Regions from separate parts of the Halomonas sp. 3A7M genome, predicted to be linked through region 1. Evidence: predicted binding sites of a transcription regulator. Region 1 holds the regulator's gene; the other holds the start of a gene.
The links. Region 1 encodes LexA, which represses DNA repair genes until DNA is damaged. Its sites were predicted from a motif close to TACTGTNTANNTANACAGTA; they were not measured.
Positions count from the first base shown of each region.

Region 1 (9,744 bases):
TAAACCCGACAGCGTAAAAATCACGGTGCCCAGCATGAAATGCAGTCGCCAAAAACGCTCAGCATCAGGTAAATCTGGCGTTGCCTGGCGCACCAGCTCAGTAAAGCGGGTAAACACGTCTCCGTACTGCTGTTGGATATAACGGCGTAAATGCCCTTGTGCCTGACTATACGCCAACCCTAGCAGACGCATAAACACCTTCAGGCTATTGCGCTCAGCTGGCACTGCCAACACCGTGCTTGCCATTGTTTCCAACAGCACTTCAAGCGGAATCACATCACCGTTGTACTGCGCTTCCAGCTCATCAAGCGCCGTATGAAAACGTTGCGAGAAGGGGTCTAAATAGCGCGCAAACACCGCTTGGATAAGCGCCTTTTTAGAACCAAAGTGGTAATTGACAGCCGCCAAATTAACCCGCGCTTTACTGGTGATATTGCGTAGCGATGTTTCGGCAAAACCACGCTCGGCAAACAGCACCTCAGCGGTATCGAGGATACGTGTTACCGTATCAGATTGCGCCATAGCGCCCTCCAGAAAACGAGTGTTTAAAACATCGTTAAATACTATGCCATAACGCTATTTGGCTCAATCACTTATCTTTAGCTTTTTGCCCAACGCAAAAAAGCGCCTTGGACACATATTCAAACACCTACCGAATGACGCTATCGAGTTTGCCGTTGAGATTGCAGCATTTCCAAATTCATCACTCTCCCTCTAATTCTGATGTACTTACCACAGCGACTGCCATTGCAAGCGCTCTTGCATGTACTGGACAGAGCAACATACTGTATACTTAACCACATACTGTTTAAGCCGACATGTAGCCACTGTCTTGTTCAATTTTTTGGAGTTTGTTATGTCGCGTCCACTTACTGCCCGTCAACAGCATGTTTTTGATTTTATTGTTAAAACGATGTCTGAATTTGGCTATCCACCGACCCGCGCAGAAATTGCCAAAGCGCTAGGCTTTCGTTCTCCTAACGCTGCTGAAGAGCATTTACGAGCGCTTGAGCGTAAAGGTGCCATCCGCATCATTCGCAATACCTCGCGGGGGATTCGACTGCCTAATCAGGAACCGCAGGATATCAGTGATGTATCAGCAACAGCGCCTGCCGCCAACGTAGAACCGCTACCGAATGGCTTACCAGTCATCGGAGAGGTGGCCGCAGGAAGCCCGATTCTAGCAGCGGAACACATTGATCGTTATTGCCCACTCCCCGCTGAATATTTTACCCCCAAAGCGGATTACCTTCTTCGGGTGCGAGGCTTGTCAATGAAGGATGTTGGCATACTGGAAGGCGACCTTCTTGCCGTGCATCGCACCGACCGGGTTCGTGATGGCCAGATTGTGGTGGCAAGGCTAGAAGATGAAGTCACTGTAAAACGCTTTAAACGACAGGGCCATACGGTGACACTGATTGCTGAAAACAGCGACTTTGCGCCCATAGAAATTGACCTACGTACGCAGCAGTTGGATATTGAAGGGGTGGGAGTTGGTGTCATACGTGGCGGTAACGGCCAAGCACTGGGATAAGCGAGCCACTATGAATACCGGTGAGGCAATCGTTAGATGCCTTACCGGCTTTCACGCTTACTGAGAGTCTATATAGCGACGGTCATTAAACGTAGCTACCCAACTCGGGTGATACACCAATAAAATACTGAGTAACATCCCTGTGATAAAAGCCTCGGAGGGCATTAACAGGGGTAAGAAGCGCGCATACTCTTGGGCTAAGTACACAGCTTCAGAGTCGGTACCCGCCACCATGATTAGCAAGACCGCCGACAACCCTCCTGCCAGTGTTGCCAGCGCTGCGCCAAAAAAGCCGCATACGAATAAAAAGATCATCAAGTTATCCGGCAGGCGCCGGTCTACCCATCGCCATACCAGACCGGTAATGACCGCAGGTACAATGCCGGTTACCAACACATTAGCGCCTAGTAACGCCCATTCGTTACGGCCAATGGCTGACATCGCAACATTAATCAGCACATTGCTGATTAATGCGAGAGGCATTTTGAATACCAACGTCATTAAGACGGTGAAGACTAAGTGCAGGGTTAACCAATCGACTGCCTGAGCACGCAGTTGCCACATCAACACCACAGCGAGCGTCGCGGCTAACCACCGATGCTGAAGAGCCACATCGCCTATCAGCACTCGCCAAGGGCGCAGCCATATCATCCACGCAAGTACGCTCAACGATACCAACCACGTCAGCAACAATGCCCAGGGAGCTAAAACACTTTGCGCGAAAGACATGGATGCCCCTATCTACCCGTCAGCTAACGACAAGCCAGCTGTAAACTCGAATTGACTAAAAACGCTGCGTATCTAAACAACATGATCAGCTGAACACCACGGTCTTATTGCCATGGATTAATACCCGGTCTTCTAAATGCCATCGTAAACCACGCGCCAATACCGCTTTTTCGACATCGCGCCCAAAGCGCACGAGATCCGTTGGCGTATGGCAATGACTTACCCGATGAATATCTTGTTCAATAATCGGCCCAGCATCCAGTTCTTCAGTGACATAGTGACAGGTAGCTCCGATTAGCTTAACGCCACGCTGGTAAGCTTGATGGTAGGGCTTAGCACCGGCAAAAGAGGGTAAGAAACTGTGGTGGATGTTAATCACCCGTCCCGCGTAACGCGAGCAGAGCGAAGGTGGCAAAATTTGCATGTAACGTGCCAGCACAACGCAGTCAGCCCTTGCGCTATCAATCTGCGCTTGCACCTGCTCGAAAGCAGCCTGCTTGTTATCAGGATCTACGGGCACATGATGGTAAGGAATGCCATACCACTCAGTGAGTGATCGCATATCCTCATGATTTGAAATAACCCCGACAATATCGCAATCAAGCTCCCCAGCCTGCCAACGATAAAGCAGATCAACCAGGCAGTGAGACTCCCGCGACACCATCAACACCACACGCCTACGCTTTTGAGTATCGACGAGCGACCACTGCATATTGAAGGCTTTAGCCACCGGCTCAAACGCACTACGTAACGCCTCCGCCGACATACCCAACGAATCTGCCAAAATTTCGTATCGCATGAAGAATCGGCCGGTCTCAAGATCAGAGTGCTGACTTGCTTCAGTGATAGAACCACCTTGTTGAGCAATAAAGCTTGAGACACGCGCCACAATGCCCACTTGATCAGGGCAAGAAACCACCAAACGGTAATAATGAGACATAAATAAACACTCTTGACATATTTTAACGGCACGTTCGACAAGCACCTACCAGCGGTAGGGAAGCGGTATATAGGCGAAATAGTGTACCTTATGCTTATCAAGGAAGCACCGCAGCCAAATGCCACGATGATTGTTACCCGCCCCTGCCTTCCCGTATAGTTAAGGTCTTACTTTTTAGGCTTTTCATTACTGATGCACCCACCACGCGTTCAACTTCGTCCCCGCCGTCGCCCTCCCCTGCGCCTACTGCCGCTAGGTGGGTGTGGTGAAATTGGAATGAACCTTACGTTGTATGGATACGATGATGAGTGGATCGCCGTCGACTGCGGCATGATGATTCGCCAAGATCTACCCAATTCCCCGCTGCAGGTGCCCAATACAGATACATTAGCAGCACTCAACATTACCCCAAAGGCACTCTACATTACCCATGGCCATGAAGATCATATTGGCGCCGTGGCGTGGCTCTGGCCCAGGTGGAATTGCCCTATTTTTGCAACGCCGTTAGCGGCGGGATTGCTGCGCCATAAGTTTGCAGAACATCAGCTTAGTAGCGCCGCTATAAACGTTGTGGAACCAGGTGATGCAATGGAGCTCGGCCCCTTCACGCTGCGTTACCTTCACGTTACCCATTCGATTCCAGAAAGCTGCTCAATCCTAATGCAGGCAGGCGACTATCGCGTGCTACACACCGGGGACTGGAAACTAGACCCTACCCCATTAATTGGTTCGCCCATTAACGCTGCTCAATTTCGTGCGCTCGCGCCTATCGATCTCGTCGTAGGCGACTCCACTAACGCCCCGATGCCCGGCCATTCGGGCAGTGAAGGAGATGTTGCTAAAGCACTCGCTCACACCTTAAAACAGTGCACAGGACGCGTGGTGGTATCTTGCTTTGCCAGCAACCTTGCCCGCGTATTAGCGATTGGAATTGCCGCCCAACAGTGCGGCCGACGCGTCAGCTTGATGGGCCGTTCAATGGAACGCATGGTGAGTGTCGCGAAGGGCCTAGGGTATCTAGACGACTTTCCACCGCTAGTACCACCCCATGATTTAGGCTACCTGCCGCCAGAAGAGGTGGTGATTATTGCGACGGGCAGCCAAGGTGAACCACGTGCAGCACTGCAACGCTTAGCACAGCGGAGGCACCCGTTTGTGGATCTTGAGCCAGGCGATAGCATCATTTTTTCTGCCAAAGCCATACCAGGCAACGAGCGCCCTATTGAACAACTGAAAAAACGCCTAGCGCAGCTTGGGGTGTCAATTTTCGATGAGATGAACCACCCAGAATTACACGCGACTGGGCATCCTGCCGAAGATGAGCTGAGAAAACTGTATCAATGGGTTCGGCCAAAAACATTGCTGCCGGTGCATGGGGAGGCGCGCCATCAGGCTGCCCATCAAGAAATTGCCACCAGCCTCGGCATTAATGCCCCGCTCGCACCGGTAAACGGCGACATGTTGATGTTCGACAATCTAGGCTTACGCTGCGAAGCACGCTATCCCCAGCCGCCCTGCATCGTTAATCAGAACAGCGTCGTGCCTCATCCAGGGCTCGATACCGGCTCTCACTCATCGCGGCGCGGCAGTTTGTTCTTAGCGCTTCCCGTTACGGCTACCGACACTGGCTGGTGCCGCATTGGTCGTTTGATGCTGGATGCCAGCGGTACCAGCCCACTCGATGAAGATAGTTTCAGCGAATGGCTAGATGATCAGTTATTAGAAATAGCAGCAGAGACATTGGCCGATTTGCGTCAAGCACTGCAACCGAGGCTAATTCATTGGCTCGCTAATCACCTTCAGCATATGCCAGACGTACATTTACAAATAATGGCAACCGAAACGCCCTCTTCAGAAGCCATTAGCGATAGTTAAAGCCATTGGCGATATTGATGCTGTTGGCAATATCGTCTACCAGCGTTCTGCAGCTTGCTGATCAGTATGCCGCTCTTTTACCCAGTAAGCCCCCTGGCGGGAGTGCTCTTTCTTCCAAAACGGCGCCTGGGTTTTTAAAAAGTCCATAATAAAGTCGCAGGCTTGGAAAGCATCGCGGCGATGAGCACTGGCCACCAGAACGCGCACAATAGGGTCTCCCGGCGTCAAATCACCAATGCGGTGAATAATCCGTACGGCCTGTAACGCCCAGCGTTGACCTGCCTGCTCACCAATCTGCGTTAATGTGCGCTCGGTCATCCCTGGGTAGTGCTCAAGAGTCAGCCCAATAACATCAGGGGATTCATTAAAGTCGCGCACAAATCCCGTGAAGGTGACAATAGCGCCGATATCGGTGCGCTTGCGCAGCGCACTTTCATAGCCATCATCCATTTTAAACGCTGCTTCTTGAACCCTTACAGCAATATCTAATTCAGTCTCTGTAATATCAGCCATCTGATTACCCACCCGTCACTGGAGGAAAGAAGGCCACTTCATCCTCATCAGTAAGGCGCGCACTATCGTTGGCCATCACTTGATTGATAGCACACAACGTGCGCTGCTCTGACAACACATTAAAGCGTGCATCCATAGCGCTTAACGCCGCTTTCAACCCCGCCACATCTCGACTTGGCAGTTGATCAAGCCCAATGGCAAGGTCACTCTCTTCTACCCGCTCACGCAGCTCAGCAAGAAACTTAACCCGCACGCAAGGGGATGCACATCGCTCGCCTAAGCGAACCTCTCCTGCAACGCCACCGCCAGTCACAATTGGTTCTGGCACACCTCGTTGATAATCGCCACGAACACCGCCCCGCTTACTTTCCAATTGAATGGCGTCAATGCGCATCTCTTTATCCACCGCTTTACACATATCGTAAAGCGTCAGACAAGCCACCGACACGGCCGTCAGAGCTTCCATTTCCACCCCGGTCTGTCCGTTAAGGCGGCAAAGTGCGGAGACTTCAACACAGCCGTTAGCGTGATCAATAGCGAAATCTACAGAGACTTTTGAAAGCGCTAATGAATGGCACAACGGGATCAACTCATGCGTGCGCTTTGCTGCCTGAATACCCGCAATGCGCGCGGTCGCCAGTACATCGCCTTTAGGCAACTCGCCATCACTCAACAGCTGCAACGTTTTAGGCTGCATAACGATACGCCCAGACGCTACCGCCTCGCGGCGAGTCTCTCGCTTATCTCCGACATCGACCATGTTGGCTTCGCCGTGTTTATTGAGGTGAGTTAGCTGCATATCGTTACCTTTTTAATCAAGCCACGGTGTTATAAAAATACTGTTTTGGAAGCTGCTAATTTAGTTAGCCACAGCATTGGGTTGAGCATCCATCCACTCGATTACCCACTCAGTGATCGCTTCAATATTATTCAGGTCCAGCCACTTAACTGTTGGGATAATTGATGGAGGCAGCGAGCCACTTGACGCTACCGCCTGTACCCAGTCGCCACTGACAATAGAAACATCGCCAATCCCTGCACGGTACAGGACTAGCTTAGGAATTGGCCACGCCTTAAAGCCCTCCACAATGACCAAATCTGGCGCCTGGGTAATCATCAGTGACAAGAGGTAGCCAAGATCCGGTTCTTCTTGGCCAGGTGTCTCTTGCATCATGGCAAAACGCTCTCGGGATGCAATCAACATAGGCGCAGCGCCAGCCTGACGAAGTTTATAGCTATCTTTTCCTGGCTGATCGACATCAAAGCTATGGTGGGCATGCTTTATCACCCCCACCCTGAGCCCCTTTTCGCGCAGGCGAGGCAAAAGCTGCGCTAACAGAGTCGTCTTACCAGTCCCACTCCACGCGGCAATGCCGAGTACAGGAAATGGACTATCAATTGCCTCTTCCATTAACAACTCCCAATGACCAACCGGTGGGTATGATTGAGTGGCTATTCGCCCTCTTTTTCAGCGGGTAACAGCCAGTTTAGCGCAATGCCAACTAACGCGGCTAAGCTCACGCCCTGGAGAGTGAACTGACCACCTCCAAACTGCATTCCACCTATCCCAAATACTAAAATTAACGAAACCACCACGAGATTACGCGCCGCAGTTAATGACTGGCCTGCACGCACCAGGGTATTCATACCAACCACTGCGATCGAACCAAACAGCAGCGTCATAATACCGCCCATTACAGGGCCCGGAATAGTTTGCAGTAACGCGCCCAGCTTGCCTACAAAGGCCAGTACAATCGCAATCACCGCGGCGATGATCATGTACATGGGGTTGAATGCCTTAGTCAGCGTCACTGCCCCCGTTACTTCTGAGTAGGTTGTATTGGGAGGACCACCAAACAGCGCAGCCGCCATTGTCGCCAGCCCATCGCCTAACAAGGTGCGATGAAGACCAGGCTTCTCTAAATAGTTTTTGCGTGTCACTGAGCCTATCGCCACCATATCGCCGATATGTTCCACCGCAGGAGCAATCGCGACAGGAATCATGAACAAAATAGCCGCCCAGTGAAAACTCGGCGCGGTAAAGCTGGGCAATGATAGCCAAGCAGCATCACGCACCGCAGTGAAATCGACAACGCCCATAACAAGCGCCAAACCATACCCCACTGCAATACCACCCATTATCGGCACCAAGCGAAGAATTCCACGCCCGAAAACAGCTAATATCAGCGTTACCAGCAAACTGGCCATGGAAAGGAAAATCGCTTGACCATAACCAATGTTATCGCTTGTCTCTCCTGTAGCCATACTGACAGCGACTGGCGCCAATGCTAAACCAATCACCATAATAACTGGTCCGACCACGACAGGCGGTAACAGCCTGTGCAGCCAAGCAGTGCCTTTAACACGTACTACTTGAGAAATGGCAACGTACACCACCCCTGCTGCCATTAAGCCACCCAGCGTGGCTGACACGCCAAAGCTTGCTATCGAGCCTTGAATGGGAGCAATGAACGCAAATGATGACGCCAAGAATACCGGCACCGTCTGCTTGGTAATTCCGTGAAACACCAGCGTACCAATACCCGCGGTAAATAGTGCGACACTGGGATCTAGACCAGTCAACAGCGGAACCAATACCAGTGCACCAAAGGCTACGAATAGCATTTGCGCACCTGTCAGCAGCATTTTGGGCCAAGACTCATGACTTGCTGAATGTTTCATCTAAATGTTTCCAATGTTTTCATTGTCGGTGGTTAGCCAAAAAAATGCCCCCAACGCGAAGCGTAAGGGGCATTGTTAGTCGGGGTGCTTAGCGCGTTCCGAAGATCTTATCGCCTGCATCTCCCAAACCAGGCACGATGTAGCCGTGCTCATCTAGCCGGTCATCAACGGATGCGGTGTAGATCTCAACATCTGGGTACGCATCCTGAACACGCTTAATGCCCTCAGGGGCAGCTACTAGCACGATAACTTTCATATGCTCACAACCACGCTCACGCAACATATCTAACGTCGCCACCATTGAGCCACCGGTCGCAAGCATCGGGTCGATGACAAGTGCCATGCGCTCTTCAATATCATTGGCGAACTTGGCGAAATAAGGCACCGGTTGAAGAGTTTCTTCATCCCGATAAAGACCCACCACGCTGACGCGTGCGCTAGGAATCAGGTCAGTAACGCCCTCCAGCATGCCTAAGCCGGCGCGCAGAATTGGCACAACCGTTACTTTTTTGCCTTTCAAACGACGCGTCGCAATAGGCTCGTTGTTCCAGCCTTGAATCTCATGATCCTCGAGCTCTAGCCCCTTTGTTGCTTCATAGGTCAGCAGCTTAGCCACTTCGCCTGCTAGCTCTCGGAAGCTTTTGGTGCTCAAATCGGCTTCGCGCAGCAGTCCCAGCTTATGTTGAACAAGCGGATGATTAATGGCGTAGACACTCATGGGACTTCCTCGCTGCATGGGATTCAGGATGGCGACCTAAGTCGCATCGACAAGCTTACAAAATTGCGCGCCATTCTACCCGCAACTGACCAGCAGGTTAAGGGGTTTCCGGCAATTGCCACTCAATCGGCGAACGCCCATGCTCTGCTAAAAACTGATTGGCACGGGAAAAGTGGTGATTGCCAAAAAAACCTCGATGCGCTGAGAGTGGCGAAGGATGCGGGGATTCCAGCACCAAGTGGCGCGACTGATCAATCAGGACTTTCTTCTGGCGCGCATGACTGCCCCACAACAAGAAAACGCACGGTTCAGCATACCGACTGACGGTTTCAATCGCGCAGTCGGTGAAGTGTTCCCACCCCTTGCCACGATGAGAAGCGGCATTACCCTGCTCAACCGTTAATGCGGTGTTAAGCAGCAGCACACCCTGGGTTGCCCAAGACTCCAAAAAGCCGTGCCGCACGGGCGTAAACCCCACATCAGCAGCTAATTCTTTATAAATATTGACTAAAGAGGGAGGCACTTGGATACCCGGCTGCACCGAAAAGCACAACCCATGAGCTTGATTTGGGCCGTGATAAGGGTCTTGCCCTAAAATAACCACTTTCACAGCGGCTAAAGGTGTCAGCTCAAAAGCGCGAAACCAATGCGATGAGTGCGGGTAGATAACTTTTTTGGCTGATTTTTCTTGGGCCAAAAATGCTTTCAGGGCTGACATATAGTCAGCCTGAAATTCTTGCCCAAGCCATTGAT
Region 1 is NZ_JABUZD010000113.1:34,550-44,293, forward strand. Features, by position in the region: gene INT19_RS09850 (TetR/AcrR family transcriptional regulator) at 1-522, opposite strand, end outside; gene lexA (transcriptional repressor LexA) at 857-1,534, shown strand; gene INT19_RS09860 (energy-coupling factor ABC transporter permease) at 1,592-2,263, opposite strand; gene purU (formyltetrahydrofolate deformylase) at 2,349-3,203, opposite strand; gene INT19_RS09870 (ribonuclease J) at 3,480-5,078, shown strand; gene moaE (molybdopterin synthase catalytic subunit MoaE) at 5,115-5,591, opposite strand; gene moaC (cyclic pyranopterin monophosphate synthase MoaC) at 5,596-6,390, opposite strand; gene mobB (molybdopterin-guanine dinucleotide biosynthesis protein B) at 6,451-7,002, opposite strand; gene INT19_RS09890 (uracil-xanthine permease family protein) at 7,044-8,273, opposite strand; gene upp (uracil phosphoribosyltransferase) at 8,362-8,991, opposite strand; gene ung (uracil-DNA glycosylase) at 9,089-9,744, opposite strand, start outside.

Region 2 (9,744 bases), on a different contig from region 1:
CTTAGACGCGCCTGCCGAGCGGGTTGTCTTGGGCGAAGGAAGGCAAATTTATCTGCTTGGCCTGCTGGAACCAGAAACGCCTTTTACCCATGTGGTTGGCTGGCGGGAAGACTTTTCTCAGGCGGATCCCGACAATTACGCCCGCTATCTGGAACGTTTCCCCGACATTGAGGCAATCCCCACCTTTGGTGGCTTCAAAGATGGCACCTTTGATGTTGAGCAAGCTGCGGCACTTAACCCTGACGTCATACTGATGAATATTGAGGCGAAAGCGGCCACTGAAGACGCCGCCTATGACGATAAGTTAGCCGAGCTGGATATCCCTATTGTCTATGTGGATTTCCGTGAAGACCCCATCGCACATACCATTCCCTCGATGCGGATTATTGGCCAGCTGATGGGAGATGAAGCCGCTGCCGAGGAATTCATCGCCTTTGCTGAAGAGCAGATGGCGCGGGTTACTGATGTTATTGAGGACGCCAACCCAGAGCGCCCGAGCGTATTTATTGACCGGGCAGGCGGGTATTCAGATGAATGCTGCATGAGCTTTGGCCCTGGTAACTTTGGCGAGTATGTCACCCTGGCTGGCGGCAACAACATTGCCGAAGGCATTATTCCTAACAGCTTCGGCAATTTGAATCCTGAACAAATTATTGCCGCTAACCCCGAGCACGTCGTTGTCACGGGCGGCAATTGGGATGCTTACGTTCCCGGAGGCGCTTGGGTAGGAGTAGGACCAGGCGCAAACATGGATCATGCTCGCGCGAAACTCGAAGCACTCACCGAGCGCACCGCCATGACCGGTATTGAAGCGGTCGACACTGGAAATTTCCACGCCATTTGGCATCAGTTCTATAACAGTCCTTACTATTTTGTTGCTGTTCAGCAATTGGCGAAATGGCTGCACCCCGAACTGTTTGACGATCTCGACCCTGAAGCGACAATGCGCGAGCTGCACGATCGCTTTCTGCCTATCGATTATGCACCCGGTTATTGGATATCTTTAAATGGCGACTGACAGCACTGCTATGAATAGCGTGTCCCACGGGCGCGCCTTCTATCGCACCCAGGTATTTCGTCGCCAAATGATCTTGGCGGCGCTGGTCATAGCACTGTTCTTAAGCCTGTGTATTGACCTTGCACTCGGCCCTGCACGCTACAGTCTTGGCGAAGTCGTTGCTGCTTTGTTTACCCCGGAGTCTGTTAGCCAGCAGGCACGTGTCATTTTGTGGGAAATTCGCATGCCCGTGGCGCTGATGGCGTTAGTGGTCGGTGCCAGCCTCTCGGTGGCCGGGGCTCAGATGCAAACGATCCTAAGCAACCCGCTAGCCAGCCCGTTTACGTTAGGCATTTCGGCCGGCGCTAGCTTTGGCGCTGCCCTGGGCTTGGCTTTTGGCGTTGCGATCATTCCTGCGGCCATTGAGTATGTTGTCCCCATCAATGCGTTCCTGATGGCAATGGTGACCGCTTTTTTAATTCACGCACTCAGCCTTAAGCGCGGCGTCACCGTGGAAACGATCGTACTGCTAGGCATTGCGATGGTGTTTATTTTTAACTCATTAATGGCATTGATTCAGTTTTTTGCCAGCCAACAGGCTGTCGCCGCTGTTGTCTTCTGGACCATGGGCAGTCTCACCAAGGCAACCTGGCCAAAGTTTTGGATTGCACTCGGTGTACTGGCAGCCGTTATGCCGTTACTGGCGCGCCACGGCTGGGCACTAACCGCTATGCGCCTAGGGGATACCAAGGCCGAAAGCATGGGTGTCAACCCACGCACACTACGCTTAGAAGTTTTAGTGCTGGTGTCGCTGCTTGCAGCGATTGCCGTCGCTTTTGTCGGCACTATTGGTTTTATCGGCCTAGTAGGGCCACATATTGCGCGCATTCTGCTGGGTGAGGATCAGCGCTTCTTCCTGCCCGGCTCTGCTTTATGCGGCGCGCTTATTCTTTCGGTTGGCTCAGTGATTTCCAAAATCATTATCCCAGGCACCATTATTCCCATTGGCATTATCACATCACTCGTGGGCATTCCCTTCTTCCTATTTTTGGTACTCAACCATAAGAAGGCATCATGGTAACCCTACAACTTAACCACGTTTCTGCTCGCTACGGGCGCCGTCCTATTATTCAGGACATTACAACGCCGCGCTTTCAGGGCGGCCAGGTTGTCGCCCTGCTTGGCCCTAACGCAGCAGGTAAATCAACCCTGTTTCGCCGTATTTTAGGCCTGCTAAAAGGGGACGGTGAGGTGATTGTCAGTGGCACCAGTGCCGAACGCCCAGTGGCGTATATGCCTCAAGATACGGGGGCAAAAGCAGTGCTAACGGTGTACGAATCAGTGCTACTGGCACGTATGCAAGGGCGCAGCCTAAAAGTGCAGCCTGAAGACCTTACCCAGGTCGACCGAGCGCTTGAAGAGCTCAATATCAGCGCACTTGGCGAACGCGATATCGGTGATCTGAGCGGCGGACAGCGCCAATTGGTGAGTGCCGCCCAGGCGCTGGTTCAAGAGCCTGAAATTTTAATGCTGGATGAGCCTACCTCAGCGCTTGACCTTAACCGCCAAATCAACCTGCTAAGCGTACTGCGGCGCCTTGCCGATGAGCGCAACATGCTTATTCTGGTTGCCCTTCACGACCTCGGGCATGCGTTGCGCTTCACTGATGCAGCCATGGTGTTAGAGAACGGCCGTTTAATCGCCTGCGGTTCAACCGAGGAGGTAATCTCACCTGAGTTACTGCGCCAAGTTTACAAAGTGACGGCGCGTATTGAGCCATGCTCAAAGGGCCGCCCTCAGCTTATTGTCGAAGAAGCCGTTTAATCCGGCGGCCTTCTAGTGTGGCCAGCCCGACCCCGCTAAGTAGCAACGGCAATGCCAGCAAAAAGCCGCTAGAAACCGGCAGGCCAAACAGCATCCAATCTGCTAACACAGGCCACACCAACGCAATATATTCAAAAGGCGCTAGGCGTGACGCTTCGGCGTAACGTAGCGCCAGCGTCATCGCAATATGAGCCGAACCGCCAAACAAGCCAGACAGCACTAACAACCACACCACGTCACCCTTAAGCGGTGCCCAGCCCAAGGGCAGTGTTGCCAACCCCGCTAGCGCAGAGACCAGAATAAAGTAGAAGGCAATGGAACCGGCTGTTTCGGTACGTGAAATGCGCCGTACGGTTAGCAGCGCTCCAGCGGTTAACAGCGCGCTCAGCGCGCCTAGTGCATAGCCAGCCAGCTGCCCTTGCTCGCGACTGGCCTCAAGCCCTGGCAGTACCAGCACCGCCACCCCAGCTAACGCCAACGCAATAGCGCCCGCCCGATAAAGCGAGAAGCGCTCCCCCAGCAGCAAGACACCACCCAATGCCATAAACACGGGCGTCAGCTGGGCTAACAACGTAGTTTCCGCGACAGGTAACAAGGCCACCGCCGCGAACGATGCGAACATTGCCGCTGCCCCAAGGCCCGAGCGCAACGCGTGCCCCAGTGGACGGCGCGTCGCCAATCCCTGCGGAAACTCGCGACGTAGCATCAAAAACACAACAATCGGCAACAGCGCAAATAGCGAGCGGAAAAAAACCGACTGCCCTACCGGAACCTCGTCACTCACCGCTTTAATACACACCAACATGCCGGTGAACAGCACGCCAGAAAGCACTCGCAGCCCAATGCCCAACCCAGGGCGAGACTCTTCATCCGCTAGCATTTGCCCTCGTCCTTATGTGCTAATAAGTTATGTGCAAATAATCCACGCTTTAAAAGGGTATCGGTTAGCGATTAAGCGATAAGCCCATCAGACCCACTATTTTACACTATGCAACACAATGAATTAGCAATAACTAGTTAACAAAAAAACGCCCCAACACTTGAAAGTGCCGGGGCGCTGATGTGCTGTGAAGTGAATCGCCGTTACGGCTTCATCTCTTCAAAAAACTTCTTCACACTGTCGAAGAAACCAGTTTTCTTCGGCGAATGGCTGTGGCTATTGCTGCCGTCAAAGCTCTCTTGCAACTGACGAAGCAGGTCTTTCTGCTCGTCATTGAGATTGACCGGCGTCTCCAGCACCACTTTGCAAAGCAGGTCGCCAGGTGCGCCGCCGCGTACCGGCTTCACGCCTTTACCGCGCAGTCTGAAGAGCTTACCGGTTTGAGTTTCCGGTGGAATCTTCAGCTTCACACGGCCATCTAGCGTGGGCACTTCCAGCTCCCCACCCAATGCAGCGTCAACAAAGTTAATTGGCACGTCACACTGCAGGTGTTTGCCATCGCGCTGGAAGATGTGGTGTGGCTTGATCGATACCTGAACATACAGGTCACCGGGCGGGCCACCGTTAACACCACTTTCACCCTCACCATTCAGGCGAATGCGATCACCTGTATCCACTCCCGGCGGAATCTTCACCGACAGTGTGCGCGTTTCCCGTACGCGGCCTTCACCGTTACATTTGTGGCACGGCACTTTAATGTGCTGGCCACTACCGTGACAGGTCGGGCAGGTTTGCTGAACCGCGAAGAAGCCTTGCTGCATACGCACTTGGCCGTGGCCGTGGCACGTGGGACAGGTTTCTTTGCTAGAGCCAGGCTCAGCACCTTCACCATCGCAGCGGTCACATTCGATATGGCGTGGCACGCGGATATCAACGGTTGTGCCGGAAACGGCGTTTTCCAGATCCAGCTCTAAGTTGTAGCGCAGATCACTGCCACGCGCGGGGGCATTAGGTCCACGACGACGGCCACCACCGCCACCAAAGATATCGCCAAACACATCACCGAAGATGTCGCTGAAGTCGCCAGCGCCACCACCACCGAACCCACCACCGCCAAAGCCGCCGCCCTGGCCGTCAACACCGGCGTGACCAAACTGGTCATACGCCGCGCGCTTTTCGCCATCGCTTAAGACTTCGTACGCTTCTGACACCTCACGGAATTTTTCCGCTGCAGTGTTATCGTCCGGGTTTCGATCAGGGTGGAATTTTTGCGCCAAGCGGCGGTAGGCCTTTTTGATCTCTTTCTGATCAGCCCCTTTTTCGACACCCAGGACTTCGTAATAATCGCGTTTGGACATGGGTCCTACGCCTCCTGGTTAGCTACGCACTTAATTAGGCGTCTGCTTCGGAAACAGCAACGCGGGAGTTGTCTCCCGCGCTACCGCATTCCTTAGCAGATAGAGGTGATTTACTGTTTCTTTTTGTCGTCATTGACTTCTTCGTACTCAGCGTCAACCACGTCATCCTCTGGCTTGGTGCTGGCATTTTCAGCACTTTCGCCGTCCGCCTGCTGAGCAGCTTCCGCCTGCTCGGCGTACATTTTCTGCGCCAATTGACCAGACACTTCGGCCAGCGCGTCCAGCTTCTGCTGGATGTTGTCCTGATCGTCAGTCTTCACTGCTTCTTCCAGCTCGCTGATCGCGGTCTCGATGGCTTGTTTCTCGTCATCGGTCGCTTTATCGCCGGCTTCCTGCACGGTTTTGCGAGTGGCGTGAATCATGCCATCTGCTTGGTTACGCAGCTGCACCAGCGCTTCGAACTTTTTGTCTTCGTCCGCGTGAGCTTCCGCATCGCGTACCATTTGCTCGATCTCTTCATCCGTGAGACCGCTGGACGCTTTAATGACGATAGACTGCTCTTTATTGGTCGCCTTATCTTTGGCCGATACGTTTAGAATGCCGTTGGCATCCAGGTCGAAGGCCACTTCAATCTGCGGCACACCACGCGGTGCTGGCGGAATGTCGGCAAGATCAAAACGACCCAGCGACTTATTCTGCGAGACCTGCTTACGCTCACCCTGAACGACGTGAATCGTCACTGCCGTTTGGTTGTCATCCGCCGTGGAGAAGGTTTGCGTCTTCTTCGTGGGGATGGTGGTGTTTTTGTCGATCAGCGGCGTCATTACGCCACCCAGGGTTTCAATACCCAGGGTCAGCGGGGTAACGTCGAGCAGCAGTACGTCTTTTACGTCGCCGCCAAGAACACCGCCCTGAATCGCCGCACCAACAGCAACCGCTTCATCTGGGTTGACGTCTTTACGCGCTTCTTTACCGAAGAAATCAGCGGCTTTCTTCTGCACCATCGGCATACGCGTCTGGCCACCGACCAGAATCACTTCGTCGATTTCAGATGCAGACAAACCAGCATCTTTCAGCGCCATTTTGCACGGGTCGAGCGAACGCTGTACCAGATCTTCAACCAACGACTCCAGCTTGGCACGCGTCACCTTCACGTTAAGGTGTTTCGGGCCAGTGTTGTCAGCGGTGATGTACGGCAAGTTAACGTCTGTCTGCTGGGCACTGGAAAGCTCAATTTTAGCCTTCTCAGCCGCTTCTTTCAGGCGCTGCATCGCGAGGTTGTCGCCAGACAGATCCATACCGCTGTCCGCTTTGAACTGGTCAACTAAGTAGTTGATCAGCGCCAAGTCGAAGTCTTCGCCGCCCAGGAAGGTGTCGCCGTTGGTGGCTAACACTTCAAACTGAGTTTCGCCGTCAACGTCGGCCACTTCGATAATAGAGATATCGAAAGTACCGCCACCCAGGTCATATACCGCGATGGTTTTATCACCACGGGATTTGTCCATCCCGTAGGCCAATGCAGCAGCGGTCGGCTCGTTAATGATGCGTTTAACATCAAGACCGGCGATGCGGCCCGCATCTTTCGTGGCCTGGCGCTGGCTGTCGTTAAAGTACGCCGGTACGGTGATGACCGCTTCAGTTACCGCTTCGCCGAGGTAGTCTTCGGCGGTTTTCTTCATTTTCTTCAGCACTTCCGCACTTACCTGCGGCGGCGCCATTTTTTTGCCTTTTACTTCAACCCAGGCATCACCGTTGTCGGCTTCGGCGATTTTGTAAGGCACCATTTTGATGTCTTTTTGTACGACATCATCTTTGAAGCGACGGCCAATCAGGCGCTTGATCGCGTAAAGGGTGTTCTCAGGGTTGGTGACGGCCTGACGTTTTGCCGCCTGGCCTACCAGCGTCTCACCATCGTCGGTGTAAGCAATAATGGAAGGCGTAGTGCGGCCGCCTTCGGCATTTTCAATGACTTTAGCGCTGTCACCATCGAGCACTGCCACACAAGAGTTGGTGGTGCCCAGGTCGATACCAATAATGCGTCCCATAGCAAAAACCTCGAATTCGGTTGTTACAAAACTGATGTTTGAAAGCTGATGTCAAAAATCTGCTTTTTGAAATTTAAAGCGTTTGCGGGTTTTCCCGCGGGTTGCCCTTTATTTGGGGGCCGCTTGCAGCATTTCAAGGGGCTTTTTTTGCTTTGCGTCAGCCAATGCTTAATTGGCTTTTTGGCTAACCACCACCATCGCGGGGCGAACTAGGCGGCCGTTAAGCAAATAACCCTTCTGCATCACATCCATGACGGTATTGGGTTCAAGCTCGGGATTCGGCACCATCGCCATCGCTTCGTGAACTTGGGGGTCGAAGGGTTCACCCTGGGGTTCAACGCTTTCCACGCCAAATTTATTCAATACGCCTAACTGCATTTTGAGGGTCATGGAAACGCCCTCACGATGTACGTCAGAGGCTCCGTCTTCCATGCTCTCTAGGGCTTTTTCCAGGCTATCAACAACGGGCAACAGCTCTTTAACAAATTTTTCTAAAGCAAACTTGCGTGCTTTTTCAGCCTCTTGCTCAGCTCGGCGACGCACGTTTTGAGCTTCAGCAGCGGCACGTAGCGCTTGGTCTTTAGCTTCCGCCAAGCTCTGCTCAAGCTCTTCCACCTGAGCGGCTAGCATATCGGCTTCCGGGTTTCCCACGCCGTCCTCTAACGCAGCGTCGTCCTCGATTAACCCTTCCAGCTCACCCTCGACCAGGCGCTCTTCAGCCGCTTGCTCGGTGACTTCCGCCTCTTGCTCTTGGCGGGCCAGCTCATCATCTAATGGGGTTTGCGGTTCTTTTGCCATGCCTAGCTCCTGAAAAGTATGCAGCGGTGGCATTAACGGCCACCTCGGTTAAGTAACGAGTATTAACCACGTATGGACGCTATATGGGGGCCATAAAAGCCATCTCAAGAGGGGCATTGAAGTGAGTTATAGACTACTGTATAAAACAACAATTATTGGATAAGTATCCAGCTTCTGTGCCGCACCGCCTCAGGAGGCCTTATGCTCACGCAGCTAGCAATCCAAGATTACGCTATTGTTGACCGCCTTGAACTCGACCTAACCCGTGGTATGACGGCGATTACCGGGGAAACTGGGGCAGGCAAATCGATTTTACTCGGCGCCCTTGGCCTATGTTTGGGCGAGCGTGCCGACGCTGGCAGCGTGCGCCATGGACGTGAGCGCACCGACCTTTCCGCGCGTTTTGATATTCAACACCTACCCGCTGCCACAGAGTGGTTGACTGCTCGCGAGCTGCCTGCTGAAGAGTGCTTGCTGCGCCGTGTGGTTACCGCCAGCGGTCGCTCCAAAGCGTGGATCAATGGCCACCCCGCCACCATCGCCGACCTAAAATCGCTGGGCGAGCAGCTGATTCAAATCCATGGACAGCATGCTCATCAGGCGCTTATGCGTGAAGAAACCCACCTCGCCCTGCTAGATGATTATGCCGGGCTACGTGAGCGTAGCCAGCAACTAGCTGAAACCTTCCGCGAGTGGCGCAGCGCCCGGCGGCGATTAAAAAAACTCAGCGAAGAAGGCAGTGAAGTTGAGGCAAAGCGGCAGCTGTTGCGCTACCAAGTAGAAGAATTAGATCAACTGGGACTGGCAGAGGGTGAGCTGCAAACGCTAGAAGAGGAGCAGCATACCCTCGCCCATGCGGAAGAGACGCTGCGTGAAACCCAGTTTGCCGCCGACTGCTGCGCGAGCGATGAAGGTGGCGCTCTGTCGCTGTTAAATCAAGCCTATGCCCATTTAAGCGCGTTACCCGGCAGTGACAAAGGCACACTGGCCAATACCTTGGCTATGCTTAGCGATGCGCGCATTCAAGTAGAGGAAGCTTCCAGCGAGCTAAATCGTCTTGCCAGTACAACTGAACTAGACCCAGAGCGCCTAGCCTGGGTAGAAGAACGGCTTGGCGATGTCCACCGTATTGCCCGTAAACACCACGTTGCCCCGGAAGAGATTTGCGCACTGCATGCCCGACTCAGCCAGGAAGTCGAACTGCTAGAAGCCAGCGACGACGACCTGGAGTCGTTAAGCAACCAAGTGTCTGAATACCGCGAGCGCTATCGCAGCGATGCCAAACAACTAAGCGAGGCGCGACAAAAAACCGCCGTTCACTTGGGCAAAGAAGTGCAACAACAACTAGGGTTCTTGGCGATGGGTAAAGCACGCTTTGACGTGGACGTTACCCCGCGTGAAACGCCTACGCCGGAAGGCCTGGACCACGTCCAATTCCTGATTAGCGCGAACCCAGGCCAGCCCGCTAGGCCGCTAACCAAAGTGGCTTCGGGCGGTGAATTATCGCGCATCAGCCTTGCCATTCAAGTGGTGGCCGCTTCCCACTCCACCATTCCCAGCTTGGTCTTCGATGAAGTGGACGTGGGTATCTCGGGAGCGACGGCCGAAATTGTCGGTCAACTGCTGCGCAAGCTCGGCGAAAACGGTCAAGTAATGACTGTCACCCACCTGCCTCAGGTCGCCGCTCAGGCGCATCAGCACCTGCATATTGAAAAACGCGCCAAACGAGATAGCACGCTGACCCATATGGCCCTGCTGGACGAACAGGGGCGTATCAGCGAACTCGCCCGCATGTTGGGCGGTGTAACGCTATCTGACCAAACACTCGCCCACGCCCGCGAA
Region 2 is NZ_JABUZD010000114.1:53,463-63,206, forward strand. Features, by position in the region: gene INT19_RS10185 (ABC transporter substrate-binding protein) at 1-1,018, shown strand, start outside; gene INT19_RS10190 (FecCD family ABC transporter permease) at 1,008-2,078, shown strand; gene INT19_RS10195 (ABC transporter ATP-binding protein) at 2,072-2,821, shown strand; gene INT19_RS10200 (DMT family transporter) at 2,799-3,701, opposite strand; gene dnaJ (molecular chaperone DnaJ) at 3,905-5,059, opposite strand; gene dnaK (molecular chaperone DnaK) at 5,170-7,104, opposite strand; gene grpE (nucleotide exchange factor GrpE) at 7,273-7,902, opposite strand; gene recN (DNA repair protein RecN) at 8,104-9,744, shown strand, end outside.
Region 2: a site for LexA is predicted at 8,037-8,056, ahead of recN (DNA repair protein RecN). Genes of this name have one in related genera too.